Regions from separate parts of the Streptomyces sp. NPDC090025 genome, predicted to be linked through region 2. Evidence: riboswitches for the same ligand, from Rfam matches in the RefSeq annotation. Region 2 holds a riboswitch; the other holds the start of a gene.
The links. A riboswitch is a leader RNA that binds a small molecule or an ion and turns the genes downstream of it on or off. The one in region 2 is predicted to bind S-adenosylmethionine.
Positions count from the first base shown of each region.

Region 1 (8,668 bases), on a different contig from region 2:
GCACTTCGCGGACCCGGGTCAGACCCTGCGCCGGAACGCGTCGACCGCGGCTGAATGTATCTGTCCAACTGCCCTCTGCAACAGGTCAATCGGACGAGAATTCTGGGCACGCCGGAAAGCGGAATTAGGGAGAATCCCCAGGATCACGGGGCAAGTCGGGCCCGACAAAACGCGCAGAAGGCGCAGAAGACACGGGGGGACCAAGGCACTTTGGCTACTTCTTGTCGTGCTCGGACGCATTCTCATATGCGTCTGGCATGCGCGACGGAGGCGACTTCCCCAACTCTACCGCGCTCAACCATGCAGAATTGCCCCCTCCGCTTCTTAGCGCGGAAGGGGCAATTCAGATACTCCGGGTACTGACGAGTACGTCAGTGGCAATACGGGTGGCAATACGGGTATGTCGGACGGTCCCGACAGGCAGACGGACAGACGGGCAGACCGACAGACCGAACAGACAGGCCGAGGGACCGACGGGCCGACAGACCGACGGGGCTCAGCAGCCGCCCGCGACCGCCGGGATGATCGAGATGCCCGCGCCGTCCGGCGTGGCCGTCTCCAGGCCCTGCTCGAAGCGCACGTCGTCGTCGTTCACGTACACGTTCACGAAGCGGCGCAGCTTGCCCTGGTCGTCCAGGACGCGGGCGGCGATGCCCGTGTGGTTCTTCTCCAGGTCGGCGATGACCTCGGCGAGGGTGCCGCCCTCGGCGGCGACCTCGGCCTGACCGCCGGTGTAGGTGCGGAGGATGGTGGGGATGCGGACGTTCACGGCCATGGGTCTCGCGCCTTTCGGAGCTTCGGAGGTACGGCGGTTCAGTGGGCCAGGCCCGCGTCGCGGAACGCGTCCAGGCTCGGGCGGATGGTGGCGGTCGCCTGCGCGCCCTCGGCCACCGCGTCCAGGGTCTTGAGGCCGTCGCCGGTGTTGAGGACGACGGTGGTGAGGGAGGGGTCCAGGAGACCGTTCTCGACGAGCTTCTTCGTCACGCCGACGGTCACGCCGCCCGCGGTCTCCGCGAAGATGCCCTCGGTACGGGCCAGGATCCGGATCGCCTCGACGACCTGCTCGTCGTTCACGTCCTCCACGGCGCCGCCGGTGCGGCGCGCGATGTCGAGGACGTACGGGCCGTCGGCCGGGTTGCCGATCGCCAGCGACTTGGCGATGGTGTTCGGCTTCTGCGGGCGCACCACGTCGTGCCCGGCCTTGAAGGCGGCGGACACCGGGGAGCAGCCCTCGGCCTGGGCGCCGAAGATCTTGTACGGCTTGTCCTCGACCAGGCCCAGCTTGATGAGCTCCTGCAGACCCTTGTCGATCTTGGTGAGCTGGGATCCTGACGCGATCGGGATGACCAGCTGGTCCGGGATCACCCAGCCGAGCTGCTCGCAGATCTCGTACGCGAGGGTCTTGGAGCCCTCTCCGTAGTACGGGCGCAGGTTGACGTTGACGAAGCCCCAGCCCTCGCCCAGCGGGTCGCCGATGAGCTCCGAGCAGAAGCGGTTGACGTCGTCGTAGTTGCCCTCGATGGCGACCAGGTCGCCGCCGTACACCGCGGCCATCACGACCTTGCCCTGCTCCAGGTCGTGCGGGATGAACACGCAGGAGCGGAAGCCGGCCCGGGCGGCGGCGGCGCCGACCGCGCCGGCCAGGTTGCCGGTGGAGGAGCAGGACAGGGTGGTGAAGCCGAAGGCGCGGGCGGCCTCGATGGCCTGGGCGACGACCCGGTCCTTGAAGGAGTGGGTCGGGTTGCCGGAGTCGTCCTTGACGAACAGCTTGCCGGGCTCGACACCGAGCTCGCGGGCCAGGTTGTCGGCCTTGACCAGGTGGGTCCAGCCCGGGTTCAGGTTGGGCTTGTCGGCGACGTCGGCCGGTACGGGCAGCAGCGGGGCGTAGCGCCAGATGTTGGCGGGACCGGCCTCGATGCGCTTGCGCAGCGCCTCGGGGTCACCGGTCGGCAGGTCGTACGCCACTTCGAGCGGGCCGAAACACAGCTCGCAGGCGAAGATCGGGCCGAGCGGGAAGGTCTCCCCGCACTCGCGGCAGGAGAGTCCGGAAGCGGGACCGAGGTCGACGGCGCCGGAGGTACCGGGGGTGGTGGCGGTGGTTCCGGGTGCGACGGTCTGAACAGCCATGGAGGCGAGGCCCTTTCTCCTCATCTTCCTCATGGCGCACTTCGCCATGAGACGGATTTGGCACCTTCCCTAGTCGGTGGGACCTCGCTGGATGACGAGACTGATGACCGACTGGAGGGTTGCCGGGGCTTCAACGGGCCGTTTCCCTCTGCCCCTCTGGATGAGCGGTATTCGATTGTGGAACGCGGTCGGCACCCCGACATGCATCGGGCATCCGCGTTGTTCAAGACTGTAACCGAAGCCTTCGATGGTGGAGACGCGCGTCCGAACCGCGAGATGGAGATCACGTTGCTGGAAGAAGTGGAGCGCTGGCTGGACCGGCGGTCCTGGTCCGTGGCCGACCGTCCGCTGGAAGCGATCCTCGCCGCCAAACGGGGCACCACGGTCAGCGTGGTGCTGCCCGCGCTCGACGAGGAGGCCACGGTCGGCACGATCGTCGCCGCGATCAGGGCCGAGCTGATGACCGAGGCGGTGCCGCTGGTCGACGAGCTGGTGGTGATCGACTCGGGCTCCACCGACCGGACGGCGGAGGTCGCCGCGGCGGCCGGGGCGCGGGTGGTGGCCAGGGACGCGATCCTGCCCCGGATACCGGCCGTGCCCGGCAAGGGCGAGGTGCTGTGGCGGTCACTCCTGGTGACCAGCGGGGACATCGTCTGCTTCGTGGACGCGGACCTGAGGGACTTCTCCGCCGACTTCGTGACCGGCATCGTCGGCCCGCTGCTCACCGACCCCGACGTGGCCTTCGTGAAGGCCATGTACGACCGCCCGCTCGGCGACACCCCAGGTCAGGGCGGCCGGGTGACGGAGCTGGTGGCCCGCCCGCTGCTCAATCTGCACTGGCCGCCGCTCGCCGGTTTCGTCCAGCCGCTGGGCGGCGAGTACGCGGCGCGCCGCTCGCTGCTCGAACGGCTGCCGTTCCCCGTCGGTTACGGAGTGGAGCTGGGCCTGCTGGTCGACGCGCTGCACACGGTGGGCCTCGACGCGCTCGCCCAGGTGGACGTCGGGGTGCGCAAGCACCGGCACCAGGACGGGCAGGCGCTCGGCCGGATGGCGGCGGCGATCTACCGGACGGCGCAGGTACGGCTGTCCCGCGGCCATCTGGTGCGGCCCGAGCTGACCCAGTTCGAGCGCGGCGCGGACGGCTTCGTGCCGCGCACCCACCCGGTCGACACCGAGGAGCGGCCGCCGATGACGGAGATCGCGGAGTACGAGGAGCGGCGCAGCGTGGCGTGAGACGTACGGACGTGAGTCGTACGGCCGTGAGTCGTACGGCAGGGCAGGGCGCCCCGGCCGACGCACAGCGTGGACACGCCAGGCGTGGCGTACACCGAATAATGCGCCTTTCTGCCTAAATTTCCGTTCCATGCGGTTCATGCGGTTCACCTTCAAGCGGTTCACCTTCACGCGGTTCAGAACTCCGGGAATCCTGCTGGCCACGCTCGGCCTCGCCGCCGGGGCGCTCTCCCTCACCGGAGCGGGCCCGGCGGCGGCCGATGTCGTCGAGCCGTTCGGCAAGCGCTACGACGAGTCGCTGTACGGCGACTTCATCACCATCGGCAACACGGTCATCGGCTGTCCCACCGCCCCCGCCGACATGGCGGCCCGCTGCAAGACCGCCGGCTCGGGGCAGGGCTCGGACAACAACAACACCTTCGACATGCGGCGGATCGACACCGCGGGCATGGGCGGCGACCTGGGGTCGAGCACCGGGAAGGTCGAGATCCCGCCCGGTGCGACCGTCGTGTACGCGCGGCTGTTCTGGGGCGGCAACGACGGCACCTACCGGGGGCCGAGCGGTGCCCAGCTGGCCCGCTGCGACATCTCCGGCGCCGACGTGTCGCCGTCCCCCGGCGACCACGCCACCACCGCCCCGAAGATCAAGGTCGGCGCGGGCGCCGTGACCCCGGTGTCGATCGACCACATGGTCACCGACCCGGCCACCACCGGCGGCCCGCACTACTACACCGGCGAGTCCGACGTCACCGCCGCCTTCGCCGCCGCGAGCGGCGACACCCCGGTCGCCGTCGGCGGCGTCTGGGCGCCGAGCGGGCGGGGCTGCGTGGCCGGCTGGTCGCTGACCGTCGTCTACAGGTTCCCCGGCCCGAACGCCACGTACGCGCCCGAGCGCCGCAACGTGTACGTGTACGGCGGCCACGTGCTGCAGCGCTCCACCTCGCCCGCGACCACCGTCACCGTCGACGGCTTCTACCGCACCCAGGGCATCCCGCGGGCCGGTGTCACCGCGTACGAGGGCGACTGGAACACCCCCGGCGACCGCTTCCTCGTCGACGGCCAGAACGTCGTCCAGCCGCACACCGGCAACACCAGGAACTTCTTCATCAGCGCCAGCGACGGCGCCGTCGACCCGGACCTGGTCAACAACCTGTCGATCGACGCCGAGGAGTTCGACCTCCCGGACGCCGCGATCCCGGTCGGCGCCACCTCCGCCGAACTGACCTTCTCCACCAAGGGCGACACCTACGTGCCCTCGGCGCTCGCGCTGTCCGTGCCCGTGCCCGACCTGGTGGTCACCAAGAAGGCCAGCCCGCAGAAGGTGAAGCCGGGCGACACCGTCACGTACACCGTCACCGCCGAGAACATCAGCGGCCTCGACTACCCGGGCGCGCGCTTCAGCGACGACCTGACCGGCAACCTCGACGACGGCAAGTACCTCGCCGACGCCAAGACCGACCTCGGCAAGGTCACCTGGACCTCCCCGAAGATCACCTACGCGGGTGACATCCCGGCCGGGAAGAAGGCCACCATCACCTACTCGGTGAAGATCGACGACCCGGTGAAGGGCGACGGCAAGCTGCCCAACAGCGTCGAGGTCCAGTCACCGCGCTCCAACTGCGGACCCACCAGCGAGGACCCGGCCTGCGGCGTCGCCCCGGTGCTCAGCCCGCCGACCCACCCCAGCCCGCCGACCTCGCCGGACCCGTCGCCGTCCTCGCCCGGCCCGTCCGCCTCGCACCCCGGCACGCCGTCCGACCCGCCGTCCGACCCCACACCGTCCACCGGACCGCACCCGGGCGGCCCCGGCGACGGCTCCCACCCCGGCGGGGACGGCGGCGACGGCGGCGAGATGGCCGAGACCGGCTCGAACGGCGAACGGCTCTGGCTGCTCGGCGCGCTCGCCGCGGCCCTGGTCGCGACCGGCCTGGTGGCCAGGGCGGCCGTACGGTCCCGCCGCCGCCAGGAGTACTGAGCCCCGCGTACGGAATCGGGCACCCCGCCGGGTGTCCGATTCCGTACGTTTGAGCGTTTACGGTCCGGGCTAGGTACGCCGTATGGCTCGTATGGCTACCGTCCTCGTCGCGTCCAACCGCGGCCCGGTCTCGTACACCGTCCGCGACGACGGCTCGCTCGACACCCGGCGCGGTGGCGGCGGGCTCGTCTCCGGCCTGTCCGCCGTCACCGCCGAAGGCACGGGCGACGGGACCGGCGGCGGGACCGGCGGATCCGACGACACCCTGTGGGTGTGCGCCGCGCTCGGCGACGGCGACCGCGAGGCCGTCCGCCGGGGCGTCGCCGAACCCGGCGTCCGGATGCTCGACATCCCGCCCGAGGTGTACGCCGACGCCTACAACGGCATCGCCAACTCGGTGCTGTGGTTCCTCCACCACCACCTGTACGACATCCCGCGCGAGCCCGTCTTCGACGCCGCCTTCCGCCGCCGCTGGGACTCCTACCGCGCCTACAACCAGGCGTTCGCCGACGCCCTCGCCGACGCGGCCGCCCACGGCGCCGCCGTCCTCGTGCAGGACTACCACCTGGCCCTGGTCCCCGGACAGCTCCGGGCGCGCCGCCCCGACCTCAGGATCGCGCACTTCACCCACACCCCGTGGGCCTCCCCCGGCTATCTGGCGATGCTCCCCGACGACATCCACCAGGAACTGGCCGACGGCATGCTCGGCGCCGACCACATCGGCTTCCACACCCGGGCCTGGGCCGACGCCTTCACCGCCGACCCCTCTGTGCGGCGCGCCGACGCCGCCGCCCGGGTCGCCGTCCACCCGCTCGGCGTCGACGCCGACGACCTGCTCGCCCTCGCCCACCGGCCCGCCGTCGACGACCGGCTCGCCGCGCTGCGCGCCGAGATCGGCCCCGGCCGCCGCACCATCGTCCGGGTCGACCGCACCGAACTCTCCAAGAACATCCCGCGCGGCCTGCTCGCCTACCGGGAACTCCTCACCACCCGCCCCGAATGGCACGGCCGGGTCGTCCACCTCGCCTCCGCCTACCCCTCCCGGCAGGACCTGGCGGTCTACCGCGCCTACACCGCCGACGTCCGCGACCTCGCCGAGCGGATCAACGCCGAGTTCGGCACCCCCGACTGGCAGCCCGTCCTGGTCTCCGTCCAGGACGACTTCGTCCGCTCCCTCGCCGCCTACCGGCTCGCCGACGTGGCCCTGGTCAACCCGGTCCGCGACGGCATGAACCTGGTCGCCAAGGAGATCCCCGTCGTCTCCGAACAGGGCTGCGCGCTCGTCCTGTCCCGGGAGGCCGGCGCGTACGACGAGCTGCGCGCCGACGCCCTCACGGTCAACCCGTTCGACGTCACCGAGACCGCCGAGGCCCTGCACCGCGCCCTGACGATGACCCCGGCCGACCGGGCCGACCGCACCAAACGACTGGCCGCCGCCGCGACCGCCCACCCCCCGCGCCGCTGGTTCCTCGACCAGCTCGCGGCCCTGCGCGCCCTCGGCTAGCCGAGCGGTCACCCCGCCCACCGGACCGCCCCGCGACGGCTGTTAGCCTCCCGTCCACCTGCGGTGGGGGGCACGGCAGGGCTCGGGGGAGGGATTCCTGGTGTTTCGTCGTACCTTGACGCGGAGCGCGGCGGTCGCCGCGACGGCGTTCGCCCTGGCGGTGGGGGGCGGCCTCACGCCGCTCGCCGGAACGGCGGCGGCGGAGCCGGCACCGGCACCGCAGGAAGTAGTGGTGCCGCCGCCGTACTTCAACGCGCCGAAGTTCGGCTGGCCGGTCAGGGCGGAGTACTCCCGTCTTTCTCAGGCCGACAGCGTCGGCCGCGAAGGAGTCTTCCGCTACGACGAGCGCGGCAAGGGCTTGGTCCAGTGGACCCGGTACTCCGACGGCACGACCCTGACCGTGCCGATGCCCGCCGATCCCCGGTACCTGACGCAGGGCACCGCCACCGACACCCTGGCCTTCCCTCGCGACAACGAGATCGAGCTGCGCGACCCGTACGGCGGCGTGCGCGTCTACCCCCTCCCGGACGGCTACACGGCCTCCGCCATGACCCCGAAGATCTTCGGCTCCACCGTGTTCGCGTACCGGGTCCTCACCCGTCCGGACGGGACGACCACGTACGAGCCGCACCCGCTGTCGCTCCTCGCCGACGGCACGGTCCGCGAGCTCACCGTCACCGGCCTGCCCGGCGGCACGAAGCTGGGCGTGGTCGTGGGGGGCGACGACACCTCCCTGATGTTCGAATCGACGGCCGAGGACGGCACCCGCCACCTGGTCCTCGTCTCCCAGCGGACCGGCCGGGTCGAAGGCGTCACCCCGGCGCTGCCCATGGGCTACGGGCGGGTGAAGCTCTCGCCCGAGCACATCGCCGTGTACAGCTCCGACGAGGCCGTCCGCACCGTGCTCGTCGGCTCGCGCACCGCCCCCTCCGCCCCCTGGGCCGAGGTACCCGTGACCACCACGGCCCGCGGGCTGCTGCATCACCTCGCCGTGGTCGGCGACTGGCTGGTCTACCGCTCGCGCGGCGGCGTCGAAGGGGTCCCGATCGCGGGCGGCCCCGCCGTCACCCTGCTCACCAAGGCCACCGAAGGGCTGGCTTCCGGCCCCGGCGGCACCGCCGTCGCCACCGGCACCACGGGTGCCGGCGGGGACGAGCACGTCGACTGGGGAGTGCAGCGGATCACCGCTGACGCGTCGGGCAAGCCGGTGGTGACCACCCTGACCCGGTTCTACCGGCCGGCGCACGTCCAGGGCATCACCCTCACCCACGGCAAGCTGGCGACCGTCGACGACCGCGACCCGGTGCGGCCCTCCCTCAGGGAGCGGAAGCTCAGCGCCACGGGAACGCCGACGTACGGACCCTCCGAGTGGCTCACCGAGAGCCTCCCCGTCTGTTCGGGCGACGCCGACCTCGCGTGCGCCCAGCTGCGGGCGACCGGCGACGGACGCTACCTGCGGCGCGCCGAGGTCGACTCGACCAGCGAACGCCAGGGGTACTTCGGAACCGGTCTCCACCGGTCGAGCCGGCCGCTGAACCTCGCCACGGGCAGCCGGATCGTCGACGTCAACGGCGACGAAACCGTCCAGTACGTGCCGGGCGCCGCGGGCTCGCCCGCCCGGCAGATCACCTACTCCGCCGGGCAGATCGTGGACGAACGGGTGCCGGGGGCGGCCGCGCTGTGGAACGGCCGCCTGTGGACGGCGGGCACCACGAACGGAGTCCTGACCGCCAAGGACCTCACGACCGGCAGGACCGTGGAGACCGTGGCCACCGGGGCGCCCTGCGTCGTCAAGGAGACCCAGGCGGCGGGCCGCTGGCTCTACTGGA
Region 1 covers NZ_JBIVFL010000001.1:132,634-141,301, reverse strand. The annotation lists gene ACIPXM_RS00685 (MoaD/ThiS family protein) at 497-775, opposite strand; gene thrC (threonine synthase) at 814-2,151, opposite strand; SAM riboswitch class I at 2,145-2,294, opposite strand; gene ACIPXM_RS00675 (glucosyl-3-phosphoglycerate synthase) at 2,416-3,360, shown strand; gene ACIPXM_RS00670 (isopeptide-forming domain-containing fimbrial protein) at 3,491-5,335, shown strand; gene ACIPXM_RS00665 (trehalose-6-phosphate synthase) at 5,427-6,839, shown strand; gene ACIPXM_RS00660 (FlgD immunoglobulin-like domain containing protein) at 6,955-8,668, shown strand, end outside.
Region 1: it holds a riboswitch for S-adenosylmethionine, as region 2 does, so the genes downstream of both, thrC (threonine synthase) here and ACIPXM_RS10850 (aminotransferase class V-fold PLP-dependent enzyme) in region 2, are expected to answer to the same signal.

Region 2 (8,668 bases):
GACTCGGTCCGCGCGGTGTCCATCTCGGCCTGGATCCGGCGCAGCGCCGCCTCGCCGCGCTTCACGTCGCTCTGCGCGCTGCGCAGCTTGCGGTGAAGCGATTCGGCTTCCTTGCGGGCGGCCTCCAGGTCGCGCCGCAGCTGCTCGGTCTCGGACCTGGCCCGGTCCTTGGCGGCGCCGACCTCCTCGCGCAGCCGCTCCAGTTCGCGGCGGCCCGCCTCGTCGGCGCGCTCGGCGTCGGCCCGCTCGGCCTCCTCGCCCGCGGCGGCGACCAGCTTGCCCCAGCCGGCCGGGCGCAGCACATAGGCGGCCGCGGCGACGTCGACCGGGTCGGCGGCGGCGGGCGGCGCGCCGGACTCGACGGACCCGGCCAGCTCCGGCTGGGTCTCCTTGAACCGCTCGCCGATCCGCTGCCGGAACAGCGGGTCGCTCTCCAGGGCGGCGGCCATCGCGTTCCCGGCGAACTTGGCCCGCCGGGAGGCGGTGAAGCGGGCGTACTGGCGCAGCGGGGCGGGCAGCTCAGCGACGGTCAGGCCGCCGAAGGCGTCCGCGACAAGCGCGACCACCTTGCGCCGTACGGCCTCGGGCAGCGGTCGGTCGAGCGCCTCGGCGGCATCGTCGCCCGCCGAGCCCGCCGGCTCATCACCGTGCGCGGGCTGCGCCACGATCCGTCACCCTCTTCCTGTCTCGCCCTCGCCGGGCCGCTCCTCAGGAAGCGGCGCCGGGCCTGTCCACCAATTCGATCTGGTCCACCGCGTTGCACCAACGGCAGCGGACCGACTCGATGGTCTCACTGACCACCTCGCGCTCCTCGACCTTGGGCTCTCCGGCGAGGTCCAGATGGACGTACTCCACGACCTTGGACGAGCGCGTCACGTCGAAGCGGGTCAGATTGCCGCAGAGGGTGCAGCGCCAGCGGGTCTCGGCGGTCGGCAGGGGAACCGTCGTCATCGTGCCGTCCTCTTTCCGTACGAGGAATTACGGGCCCGCGGTGCGCCGTCGAACTGCGGGAGTACTGCCCGTAACCCTACGGCCTCACGGGTACCCCGGGGCACGGCGAGGCACTCTGTCCAGGTGGGGCCGGGTACGCCATGATCTGTCCATGATCGACTGGCGGGGCGCGGCCCTCGGCGCCTGGCGCGGCGCCCGCAACGGGCCGACCATGACGTACGGCCTCATCGCCGCCTGCGTGCTGTTCTTCGCGGCCAGTCCGGTGTCCGGTCTGAACCCCGGCTTCGGCACCGGCGACCAGCTGCTCGCCGCGCAGGGCGCCTACTTCCAGCGCTGGGGCGTGATCCCGGCCGAGCTGATACGGGGCGAGCCGCGCGCCCTGCTCACCCCGCTGACCGCGCTGTTCGTGCACGGCAGCTGGCTGCACCTGCTCGGGAACATGCTGTTCCTGTACGTGTTCGGCGCGATGACCGAGGAGCGGATGGGGCCCTTCGCGTTCGGCCTGTTCTATCTGGGCGTCGGCTACGTGGCGCTGCTCGGGTACGCGGCGGCGCACGCGGACAGCGAGCAGACCCTGGTGGGGGCGTCGGGCGCGATCTCCGGGGTGCTCGGCGCGTTCCTCTATCTCTTCCCGCGCGCCCGGGTGACGAGCCTGTTCCCCTTCCTCTTCTTCCTGCCGCTGCGGTTCCCCGCCTGGATCGTGCTGATCTTCTGGTTCGTGCTCCAGTGGCTGGCGGCGCGCGCGGCCGGGGCGGGCCCCGGGGTCGCCTACCTGGCGCACGTCATCGGCTTCGCGGCCGGCTTCCTCTACGCGTGGGCCCGCTACAGACGGGGGGTTAGAGTGAAGCCACCAGCCGCGGCCACCGAGGGAGAAAGCCAGCCGTGATCACCGCGATCGTGCTCATCAAGACCAGCGTGGACCGCATCCCCGAGATCGCCGAGGCCATCGCCGCGATCGATTCGGTCAGCGAGGTCTTCTCGGTCACCGGCACCTACGACCTGATCGCCATGGTCCGGGTGGGCCGCCACGACGACCTGGCCGACATCATCCCCGGCCAGATCTCCAAGATCCCCGGCGTCGAGGGCACCGACACCCATGTCGCCTTCCGCGCCTACTCGCAGCACGAGCTGGATGCGGCCTTCGCCATCGGCCTGGAGTCCTGACCGCTCTCTCGGCGAATTCCGGCGGATTTCGGCGACTTTCGGCAACGGTGAAGCCGGCCTCTCCCCCGCGGGAGGCCGGCTTCACCCGTACGGGGGACTCTCAGCCGCGGTCCGGGACGCAGCGGCCGTCCTCGGTGCGGTACTTCCACTGGGCGCCGTCGCGGACCAGCTCCTTGACCGCGCCGACGAACCGCTCGACGTGCTCGTCGGGGGTGCCCGCGCCGAAGCTGACCCGGATGGCGTTCAGGCTGCGCTCGCCGGGGGCGGCCTCGGGGGCGCCGCACTCGCCCGGGTCCTGCGGGTCGCTGCCGAGCAGGGTGCGGACCAGCGGGTGGGCGCAGAACAGTCCGTCGCGGACGCCGATGCCGTACTCGGCGGAGAGCGCGGCGGCGAAGTGGGAGCTGTTCCAGCCCTCCACCACGAAGGAGATGACGCCGACGCGGGGCGCGTCGTCGCCGAACAGCGACAGCACCCGCACCTCGGGGACGTCGGCGAGACCGGCGCGGACGGTGTCGATCAGGTGCCGCTCGCGGGCCACCAGGCGGTCGAAGCCCGCCTCGGTGAGCGCCTTGCAGGCGCTCGCGACGGCGTAGACGCCGATCACGTTGGGCGAACCGGCCTCGTGGCGGGCGGCGGTGGTGTGCCACTCCACGTCGACGCCGCCGTCGGCGCGGCGGGCCACGGTGCGGGAGGCGCCGCCGCCCGCGAGGTAGGGCTCGGCGGTCTGGAGCCAGTCGGCGCGTCCGGCGAGGACGCCGGAGCCGAACGGCGCGTACAGCTTGTGGCCGGAGAACGCGACCCAGTCGACGTCGAGTTCGCGCACGGAGACCGGGTGGTGCGGGGCGAGCTGGGCGGCGTCCAGGACGATCCGGGCGCCGTGCGCGTGGGCGGCGGCGGCGAGTTCGCGCACCGGCCACAGTTCGCCGGTGACGTTGGAGGCGCCGGTCACGCAGACCAGGGCGGGGCCGTAGGGGTCGCGGTCGGCGAGCGCCCGCTCCAGGGTGGCGACGGCCTCGTCGGGGGTGCGGGGCGCGTTGAGGTAGGTGACGTTCGCGTCCTGCCAGGGCAGCAGCGAGGCGTGGTGCTCGGTCTCGAAGACGAAGACCTGGCAGTCGGCGGGCACCACCCGGGCGAGCAGGTTGAGCGAGTCGGTGGTGGAGCGGGTGAAGACGACCTGGTCGCCGGGGCGGCAGTCGAGGAACTCGGCGACGGTGGCGCGGCTGTTCTCGAACAGGTCGGTGGAGAGCTGCGAGAGGTACCCGGCGCCGCGGTGGACGCTGCCGTAGTACGGGGCGTAGGCGGCCACGTCGTCCCAGACGCGCTGGAGCGCGGGGGCGCTGGCGGCGTAGTCGAGGGCCGCGTAGCTGACCTCGCCGCCGGTGACGAGCGGGACGGTGACATCGCGGCCGAGGACCGGCAGCGGGGCGTCGCAGCAGGGGTCGCCGTCGGTGGCGGCGGCACCGGCGGCGGTGGCGGAGGAAGCGGCGGTGACGGTGGCGGCGGCGGTGTTCGGGTACGCGGACATAACGGTGTCTCCCGGCAGAAAAGGGGCGCGAAAAGGCGTGATGATCCCGTGGAGCGGCAGCGCACAAGGGGGTGCCGCGGACGGGTGAAGGGGGTGGAGAAGGGGCCGGAAGGGCCCTAACGCATTCGCTTGCTCACGAGACAACACTCCCTAGAGGACCAAGGACCCCAGGGTGACGCGCAGGGGTCCGCGCTTGCCACAGGCTTCTGCACATGCGGCCTGGTCTTCACCCGGGGCACCCCGCCACGGACGGAGGGTTGCCGGACAGCCAGCCGGGGCTTTGTCGCTGTCACTCATGACCTGGTCAAGAACTTATGCCAGACGATCACGACGACGCAACCCCGTCCCGGCATCCGGGACGGGGTCGTCATCGTGCGTTCACATGCCGTCAGGCGTTGCTGGCCGCGATCCACCGGTCCAGGCTGGCCCGGGCCGCGCCCGAGTCGATGGCGGCGGCGGCCCGGTCGATACCGGCCCGCAGCTGCTCCGCCAGGGTGCCCTGGCCCGGTTCGAGCGCGGTCAGCGCCGCCGCCGCGTTCAGCAGCACCGCGTCCCTGACCGGCCCGGTCTCCCCCGCGAGCAGCCGCCGGGCCACGTCCGCGTTGTACGACGGGTCGCCACCGCGCAGCGCGTCCAGGGTGACCGGGGTGATGCCGACGTCCCGGGGGTCGAACCGCTCCTCGCGGACCGTGCCGCCGCCCACCACCCACACCCGGGAGGTGCCGGTGGTGGTCAGCTCGTCAAGGCCGTCGTCGCCGCGGAACACCAGCGCCGAGTTGCCGCGCGCGGCGAGCACCCCGGCGACGATCGGCGCCATCCGGGGATCGGCCACGCCGACCGCCTGGGCGCGCACCTGGGCCGGGTTGGTCAGCGGGCCGAGCACGTTGAAGGTGGTGCGGATGCCGAGCTGGCCGCGGGCCGCGGCGACGTGCCGCAGCGAGGGGTGGAACCGTACGGCGAAGCAGATGGTGATGCCCGCCTCCTCGGCGACCTCGGCGACCCGGCGCGGGGTCAGGTCGAGGTTGATGCCGAGCTTCTCCAGGACGTCGGACGAGCCGGAGGCGGAGGACGCGGCCCGGTTGCCGTGCTTGACGACCTTGGTGCCGGTGCCGGCCACCACGATCGACGCCATGGTGGAGATGTTCACCGTCTTGGCGCCGTCGCCGCCGGTGCCGACGATGTCGACGGCCGGGCCCGGCACCTCGATGACGTTGGCGTGCGCGTACATCGTGCGGACCAGACCGGTGATCTCCTCGACCGTCTCGCCCTTGGCGCGCAGCGCCACCATGAACCCGGCGATCTGCGCGTCGGTCGCCTCGCCGCGCATGATGAGGTCCATCGCCCAGGCGGTGTCGTCGGCGGACAGGTTCCGTCCTTCGAGAAGGCCGTTCAGCAGGGCGGGCCAGGAGCGGCCCGCCGCTGAATCGCTCCCAGCGGGGTGCACAGCGCTCATGACAGCTCCTGATCGGTTCCACGGATTCGGGTGCTCCCACCCTATCGACCCCCGGGTACGGCAAAGAGCCCCGTCCATCGAATGGACGGGGCTCCCGCTGTGGCGACCTTGCTCGGTGAGCCGGTCAGAGGACCGGTGGATCAGTGGTGGCCGTGGCCGCTCTCGATCTCCCGGTACTCCTCGGCGGTGGGCTTGGCGACCTGGTTGTCGTCGCCGTAGTAACCCCGGTTGAGCTTGATCCGGAGCTTCTGCAGGGGGCCGACCTTGCGCTCGACACCGTTCTCGTCGACCGTCGCGGGCAGCTCGGCCGGCGCGTACTGCTCGTGCGCGGTGAGCTTGTAGCGCTCGCCCTGGCTGAGCGGCTGGTGGACCTCGACGAACTCACCGTGCGGCAGGCGCTTGATGATGCCGGACTCGCGCCCGTGCAGCACCTTCTCCTTGTCCCGGCGCTGCAGGCCGAGGCAGATCCGCTTGGTGACGATGAACGCGATGACCGGACCGACGAAGAAGAAGATCCGCACGAACCAGGTGATCGAGTTGATCGACAGGTGGAAGTGGGTCGCCCAGAGGTCGTTTCCACCACCCACGAGCATGATCATGTACGCGGTGATCCAGGCGACACCGAAACCGGTGCGGGTCGGAGCGTTGCGCGGGCGCTGCGCGATGTGGTGCTCGCGCTTGTCGCCGGTGATCCAGGACTCGATGAACGGGTAGACACCGATCGCGCCGAGCACCAGCGGGAAGATCACCAGCGGGATGAACACGCCCAGGACCAGGGTGTGGCCCCACAGGTTGATCTCCCAGCCCGGCATGACACGGATCAGACCCTCGGCGAAGCCCATGTACCAGTCGGGCTGGGCGCCGGTCGACACCTGGTCCGGACGGTACGGGCCGAGCGCCCAGATCGGGTTGATCGAGGCGATCGCCGCGATGATCGCGATGACACCGAAGACCAGGAAGAAGAAGCCTCCGGCCTTCGCCATGTACACCGGCAGCAGCGGCATGCCGACGACGTTCTTGTTCGTCCGGCCGGGGCCCTCGAACTGCGTGTGCTTGTGGACGAACACCAGGATGAGGTGCGCGACCACCAGGCCGAGCATGATGCCCGGGAGCAGCAGCACGTGCGCCGAGTAGAACCGGGCGACGAAGTCGCCGCCGGGGAACTCGCCGCCGAACAGGAACATCGACAGGTACGTGCCGACGATCGGCACGGACAGGATCGCGCCCTGCATGAAGCGCACACCGGTGCCGGAGAGCAGGTCGTCCGGGAGCGAGTAACCGGTGAAGCCGGTGAACATGCCCAGGAAGAACAGCAGGAAGCCGAACAGCCAGTTGATCTCACGCGGCTTGCGGAACGCGCCGGTGAAGAACACGCGCATCATGTGCACGAACATGCCGGCGAGGAAGATCAGCGCCGCCCAGTGGTGGATCTGCCGGATCAGCAGACCACCGCGCACCTCGAACGAGATGTGCATGGTCGAGTTGAACGCCTCGGACATGAGCTGTCCCTGGAGCGGGACGTACGGGCCCGCGTACTCCACCTCGTTCATCGACGGGTGGAAGAACATCGTCAGATAGACGCCCGTCAGGATGATGATGAGGAAGCTGTAGAGGCAGACCTCGCCCAGCATGAAGGACCAGTGGTCCGGGAAGATCTTCCGCATGTTGGCCTTGGCCAGCGTGTAGATCCCCAGGCGTCCGTCGGCCCAGTCGGCGACCCGCTCACCGGCGGGCGCCTTCTTCTGCGTATTGGTCACAGTGCTCATCCGCGCTCCCAGAAGGCAGGACCGACCGGCTCTTCGAAGTCGCCGTGCGCCTCGAGGAAGCCCTTGTCGTTCACGCCGATCCGCAGCTGCGGGAGGGCGTGCCCGGCCGGGCCGAAGATGACGCGGGCGCCGTCGGCCAGGTCGAAGGTGGACTGGTGGCACGGGCAGAGCACGTGGTGCGTCTGCTGCTCGTACAGCGAGATCGGGCAGCCGACGTGGGTGCAGATCTTCGAGAACGCCACGATGCCGTCGTGCGACCACTCGAGCTCGCGCTTGTCCTTGATGTCGTCCGGCTGGATCCGGACGATCATCAGGGCGGCCTTGGCGATCTCGGTCTGGAAGTGGTGGTCGTGCTCCTCCAGGCCCTCGGGCTTGGCGAAGGTCAGCGAACCGACCGCGACGTCCTCGGGACGCAGCGGCTCGTTGGTGTTCATGTTGATCAGCAGCTTGCCCTTGGCCCACAGGGTGGACCGGAGCTTCTTCTCGGGCAGCGGACCCATGTCGCGCATCAGCACCACGCCGGAGAGCGGCACCAGGGCCAGCGCGCCGAACAGGGTGTTGCGGATCAGCTTGCGGCGGCCGAAGCCGGACTCGGCGGCACCGGCCGCGAAGTCCGCCATGACCTTCGCCTTGACCTCGGGCGTCGCCTCCATCGGGTGGCGCTCGTCCGCGATCTCGACGTCGGACATCAGGGTGCGGGCCCAGTGGACCGCGCCCGCGCCGATGAAGAACAGGGCGAGGCCCAGCGTCCAGCCCAGGGCGAAGTTGAGCGCGGACACCCGGCCGAACGGCCAGATGTACACGATCTTGTCGACCGGGAAGATCACGTACGAGGCGATGAAGCCGACCGTGGCCAGCATCGACAGCGTGAACATGAACGCGACCGCACGCTCGGACCGGCGGGCGGCCCGCTCGTCGATGTCCTGGATGCGCGGCTTGTGGGGCGGCAGGCCCGGGTCGGCGAACGGGTCGTCGGCGACCTTCACCGCGCCGTGCGCGGTGTCCTGCGCGGAGGGCAGGTTCTCTTCTGGATTCTCTTGGGTACTCATGACTTCTTGGCCTTAGCGGTGTGGGCCGCGACCCAGACGGCAACTGCGATCAGCGCGCCCAGACCGAAGATCCACGCGAACAGACCCTCGCTGACGGGGCCGAGGCCACCGAGCTTGAGACCACCCGGGTTGTCGGCCTTGTCGCTGTTCACAGCCTGGACGTAGGCGATGATGTCCTTCTTCTGCTTCTCCGGCATGGTCGTGTCGGGGAAGGAGGGCATGTTCTGCGGGCCCGTCTGCATGGCCTCGTAGAGGTGCTTCGGGTCCACGCCCTCAAGGCTCGGGGCGTACTTGCCGTAGGTCAGCGCGCCGCCCTCGCCGGTGAAGTTGTGGCACTGGGCACAGTTGGAGCGGAACAGCTCGCCACCCTTGGCGATGTCGGCGCCCTCAGGGCTGTACTGGCCTTCCTTCGGCGTGATCGGGCCGGCGCCGAGAGAGGCCACGTACGCCGCGAGCTGATCGATCTCAGCCTGCGAGTAGATGACCTTCTTCTTCGGGACCTGGGCGCCCGGCTGCTGCGCGGGCATCCGGCCGGTGCCGACCTGGAAGTCCACGGCCGCCGAACCGACGCCGACCAGGGACGGGCCGTCAGAGGTGCCCTGACCGCCGGTTCCGTGGCAGCTGGCGCAGCCGACGGAGTAGAGCTTCTTGCCCTCCTCGATGGCGAGGGACTGGGCGGATTCATCGGCCTTCGCCGTGCCCGCGGGCGCGAACGCGGCGTACAGCCCCCCAGTTGCCGCCAGCGCAAGAAGGAGGACGA
Region 2 covers NZ_JBIVFL010000003.1:325,601-334,268, forward strand. The annotation lists gene ACIPXM_RS10830 (NYN domain-containing protein) at 1-665, opposite strand, end outside; gene ACIPXM_RS10835 (hypothetical protein) at 709-951, opposite strand; gene ACIPXM_RS10840 (rhomboid family intramembrane serine protease) at 1,103-1,837, shown strand; gene ACIPXM_RS10845 (Lrp/AsnC family transcriptional regulator) at 1,834-2,115, shown strand; gene ACIPXM_RS10850 (aminotransferase class V-fold PLP-dependent enzyme) at 2,216-3,640, opposite strand; SAM riboswitch class IV at 3,825-3,941, opposite strand; gene trpD (anthranilate phosphoribosyltransferase) at 4,029-5,093, opposite strand; gene ACIPXM_RS10860 (cytochrome bc complex cytochrome b subunit) at 5,234-6,859, opposite strand; gene ACIPXM_RS10865 (Rieske 2Fe-2S domain-containing protein) at 6,856-7,908, opposite strand; gene ACIPXM_RS10870 (c-type cytochrome) at 7,905-8,668, opposite strand, start outside.